DNA from 2 places in the Bacillus nitratireducens genome. Region 2 is predicted to be linked to the other one. Evidence: a T-box and tRNA genes for the amino acid it is inferred to sense, from the RefSeq annotation. Region 2 holds a T-box; the other holds one or more tRNA genes.
What was found. A T-box is a leader RNA that pairs with one kind of tRNA and senses whether it is charged. The one in region 2 lies ahead of argS (arginine--tRNA ligase), so its partner is inferred to be a tRNA-Arg.

Region 1 (2,482 bases), on a different contig from region 2:
ACGACTAATTGTAGATTCATGCACACTTAATTCTTCTGCTACTTCTTTTAAAGCAAGCGGTTTTAAATACGCTGGACCTTCCCAGAAGAAATCACGCTGTTTTTCCATTATGATGCCCATTACTTGTAAGAGCGTTTGTTTTCTCTGTTTCAAACTGCGCATAATCCACTGCACATGCTGATACTTTTCTGATACGTAAGATGCTACTTCACTCTCACTATTATTAAGAAGCGCACTATACTCAGAATGAATTTCAATTCTTGGCATATTTCTCTCATTCATTTGTAAAACGAGACGATCACCATCTTTTTTCACCGCCATATCAGGCACAATATAAAGTGGTTTATCAGAAGAAAATGCAAGACCTGGCTTTGGTTGTAATGACGTTATACAATTTACCGCACTCTGCAATTCCTCATTACTACACTTCAGCACTTGAACGAGCTTTCGCCAATCTTTCTTCACGAAATAAGCAAAGTGATCCTCTATAACCTCTTCCGCTAATCCATTCCGTCTTTGTAAGCGCTTCAATTGTAAAGTTAGACATTCCTGAATATTACGTGCTCCTACCCCCGCTGGCTCGAGTGATTGGACAAGCTCAACAGAGCGGTCGACTACATGAAGCGGTGCGGAAAGGAGATCTGCTAACTCTTCATTCGTTTCTTGTAAATACCCATTTCCATCCATATTCATAATAATGAAGGAAGCTACTTTTCGCTCTTCTTCTTCTATTTTATAATACTGTATTTGATTTAATAAATGTTGCTGAATCGTTGTTGAATCCACACTGTAGATTTCCATCTGATTTTCGACTTGTTTGCTGGTACTTTTACTTGTGTTAGAGCTCTTTTTCTTCTCCCTCTCAAAACCACCTAACTCAATAAGGGGATTCTCTAACGATTGCTCATACAAAAACTCCGATAATTCTTGTACATTATACTGGAGCATTGTAATCGCTTGCCTTAACTCTTGTGTCATTGCCAAACGTAAGCTTTGTTCTTGTAAAAGACTTGCCTTCAAACTAATCTCCCCCTTGTTTCTATTGTACAATAAGTTTGGTAAAAGGAGAATGCTATCACAGACACCCATTCCAAAATATTATTAATTTATATGTATTAATGAGATTTACAACTTACAACCGAAAAATGAATAATATTGAAAGAAAATAATAAAGCACAATATTATTACCAAGTACTAATAGTAAATCTTATCACTAGATATAACAAGAGGGAAATAAAAAAAGTCCTAACCTACAAAACGTAAGTTAGGACTTTTTGACGCGCCCAGAGGGATTCGAACCCCCGGCAGACGTGGTACCGGAAACCACCGCTCTATCCGACTGAGCTATGGGCGCATGGATATAAAAAACACTTCATTTTCTTCTCATAATAATAGCAATAAAATCTATCTAAATCAATAAAAATATCCCCTTAATCCTTTATGCACCTTAGCTAAGAGCATATAAAACATATCTCTCCCCTAAATTTTCCAATCATAAATTCACCCCAATTCACAAATTATAATCTTTGAATTGATATTCCAAAGGGGGCTTCATTCAATGACTGTAATTACTAAACTAAAGCAAACTGTTTCTGGATTAAAAAGTGCACAAGCTAGCTTAGAGGGATTCGCTCTTGATACGGATAACCAACAAGCAAAGCAACTTTTCCAAACAGCTGCGCAGCAAACACAAACAATTATCGATTCTTTAAACCCGCGCGTTGAAGAAGTTCAGCAAGAAGAACCACAATACACACAGCAATAACGAATCAGTCATGCTGTGAAATAGAAAAAGGATGATATGCAGTCATCCTTTTTCTATCACATTACATATTGCAATAGAAATGGAATGATAAGTATGCGAAAACTCGGTCTCATAACCGCATTATTTGCACTTCTATTTAGCTCTTTTACCGGATGTGATAATAGTCCTTTAGATAAAAAAGTGAAGGAAGAAGCAAAACGAACGGAGAAAGAAAAAGGTCCAAAATTAACAAAGACCAGTACAGAATCCTTTAATCAATCTATATCACAAGGAGCCAAGAAAAGAGCTCTCGCTATGGATGAAATTATAAAAAGTACAGCAGTGAATTCAAATTTAGACCTCTACATAGCAGTTAAACCTGAGCATCATGAAAGATTTGGATTAAAACCGCTGCGCAGCAAACTTCAAAAACAACTAAGTGATGAATATCCTACTTTCGATGTTCGTGTAAGTACAGATAAAAAAATCTTTATGTTACTCGAAAAGCTTGAAAGCAAAATTAAGAAAAAAGAAGTATCTAAAGATGAAATCAAAAAGCAGTTAAAACTCATTGGAGCAAAAATGGAATCTAACACTTAACGCTTTCTAAAAGAAAAGGAAGGATTGCAATGTCTAGTAAAGATAAAAACTTAACACCTGTACAACAGGAATATAAAAAATTCGAGCAAGAGCGAGAACCGAAGCGTCCTGTCTTGAAAAATTGTATAAAAGCTTTTT
Region 2 (2,482 bases):
GCGTGTGTGTATTGTACATACGGTCCTGTTTCCCCTTCAAATTTCAACATATTTTCTAATGAGAATTCAATATTATGCATACGCTCATTTTTTAAATCGTGGAAGATAACTGCTCCTACACCTACTTGCTTTGCCACTTCTTCTTTTTGTTTTAAATTCGGATTTTTCTCTTCAATATTTTGTTCCGCAAGTGCAACAGCTTCTTCTAGCACTTCTTCTAATAAAATAATTCTGCCCTTACGTGTCGACATTTTCTTACCGTCTTTTAATATGAATCCAAACGGTACATGTTCCATGCCGTCAACCCAATTGTAGCCAAGCTTTTTTAATACAGTGAAAAATTGATTGAAGTGTAAACTTTGTTCCGGGCCAACAACATATAGCGCTTTATCAAATGCATATGTGTTTTGACGATATAACGCTGCCGTTAAGTCACGTGTTGCGTAAATCGTTGCACCATCTGATTTTCTAATTAAGCAAGGCGGCATTCCCTCTTCTTCTAAATTAACGACTAATGCGCCTTCTGATTCTTCAAGCAAATCATGTTCTTCTAAAATTCCAATAAAATCTTCCATTAAATTATTATAAAAAGCTTCTCCTTGAAAATTAGTAAATTCTACACCGAGAAGTTCGTATATGCGAGAAAATTCTTTTAAGGATTCGTGACGGAACCAATTCCAAAGCTCGACTGCTTCTTCATCACCTTCTTCTAATTTCTTAAACCAAGCACGCCCTTCTTCTTCTAGTTCTTCGTTCTCTTTTACCTCTTCATGGAATTGAACATATAACTTAAACAATTCACGTATTGGATCCTCTTTAACTACTGCTTCATTTCCCCATTTTTTATATGCGGTAATTAATTTTCCAAACTGTGTTCCCCAATCGCCAATATAATTAATCCCTACAACTTCATATCCACATTTTTCGGCGATATGTTTCAGCGAATTTCCTATCATTGTAGAACGTAAATGCCCCATCGAAAAAGGTTTTGCAATATTTGGGGATGAGTAATCAATAACTACCGTTTTTTCACACCCAAAGTGGTTTTGACCGTACTCTTCTTTCTTAGCTAAAATCGTTTTTAATACTTCATCACTTACAGTTTCACGGTTGAAAAATATATTTACATAAGGACCAACGGCCTCTACTTTCGTAAAGAACGGATCATTTAATTTTTCTGCAACTTCCTTTGCGATAATAGCTGGTGATTTTTTATATTGCTTCGCTAGTGAAAAGCATGGGAACGCTGCATCTCCGAATTCATCTTGTTTTGGTGTTTCAATTAAATCTAAAATTTGATTTTTCGTTAATTCATTCGTAAAAATATTCGATAAACTTTTTGCAAACTGCGTTTTATAATCCATACTACAACCTCCTTATTTTTTGAATACAAAAAACTCGTCTCTAAAAAAGAGACGAGTTTTAACCCGTGGTACCACCCTTGTTGTTCATTACGAACCACTTTCCCGTTTATAACGAGGACAGGGGGCCTCGGCTTACTCTACTATTCATTCAAGAAGCATCTCCGAAGTGCGCTTCATCTTTTTCTTCCGCACTAGGCTCACACCACCCCTAGCTCGCTTTCCTTCTGAAAAAGACTACTCTCTTCATCACCGACAGTATATTTAATTAATTATTGCTTATTATACATCTTTTCACACAATTAGCAAGGGTCAATTACACCAAAGTGAAACTTAGCACTTTTTCTTTTGTATACGTGAAAATTATGTTTTTCAAATCTAGAACTACGGAAATGATCTTTCAGAACGACACGCTTTTTCGCCACACGCTTCGCTTCCGCAATTGTTTCGTCAGTAATATCATGATACAAAGCGAAGTGTTTTAACCCTTTTATTCCATCTGATTCTATGACAGTTTCTTCAAACATCGGATCGAGGTAAACAACATCATAACTATTGTCTTCACATTGCGTTAAAAATGCAAAATGCTCTGTTTGCTTTACATCGATTCTTTGCATTGCCTCATCAATTTCTGCAACGGACGAAGACCAAGTTTGCAAGCCTTTTTCCATTATGTAAGCCATATATTCATTTCCTTCAAGTCCTGTTACTCTTCCGCCTTCACCAACAATATAACTAGCTACAATACTATCTGATGCCATACCGAGCGTACAATCTAACACTGTCATTCCGCGCTCTAGTTTAGCAGCTTGTACGAACGGATCGTGCTCTCCGCGCATTAACCTTTTTACACGAAACATCGCTGAGTTCGGATGAAAGAAAAACGACTCTTCCGTACCTTTCGGATAAATAGCTAATCGATTTTTCCCTACAACCAGCACATCTTGTTCATGCTGTTCATGCAATTTATGTACAGGTATATCATTACGTATAACGAAAGAACTATTTAATTCTGCTGCTACCTTATGTGCATAAGCTGTCATTTCTTTATTTGTTCTTCCTGCTGTTGTTACTATCATTGTTTCACCTCTATATAAAGAAAAGAGGGAGATTCACTCTCC

Region 1: it has a tRNA-Arg gene. The T-box ahead of argS (arginine--tRNA ligase) is inferred to sense a tRNA for this amino acid. The anticodon was not compared.

Annotation. Positions count from the first base shown of each region.
Region 1 covers NZ_JAUMJO010000005.1:408,876-411,357, reverse strand. Annotated here, with positions in the region: gene rpoN (RNA polymerase factor sigma-54) at 1-1,020, opposite strand, end outside; tRNA gene Q3V31_RS20865 (tRNA-Arg) at 1,279-1,354, opposite strand; gene Q3V31_RS20860 (DUF1657 domain-containing protein) at 1,559-1,765, shown strand; gene Q3V31_RS20855 (YhcN/YlaJ family sporulation lipoprotein) at 1,859-2,344, shown strand; gene spoVAC (stage V sporulation protein AC) at 2,374-2,482, shown strand, end outside.
Region 2 covers NZ_JAUMJO010000001.1:118,561-121,042, forward strand. Annotated here, with positions in the region: gene argS (arginine--tRNA ligase) at 1-1,364, opposite strand, end outside; T-box leader at 1,409-1,623, opposite strand; gene Q3V31_RS00615 (class I SAM-dependent methyltransferase) at 1,664-2,440, opposite strand.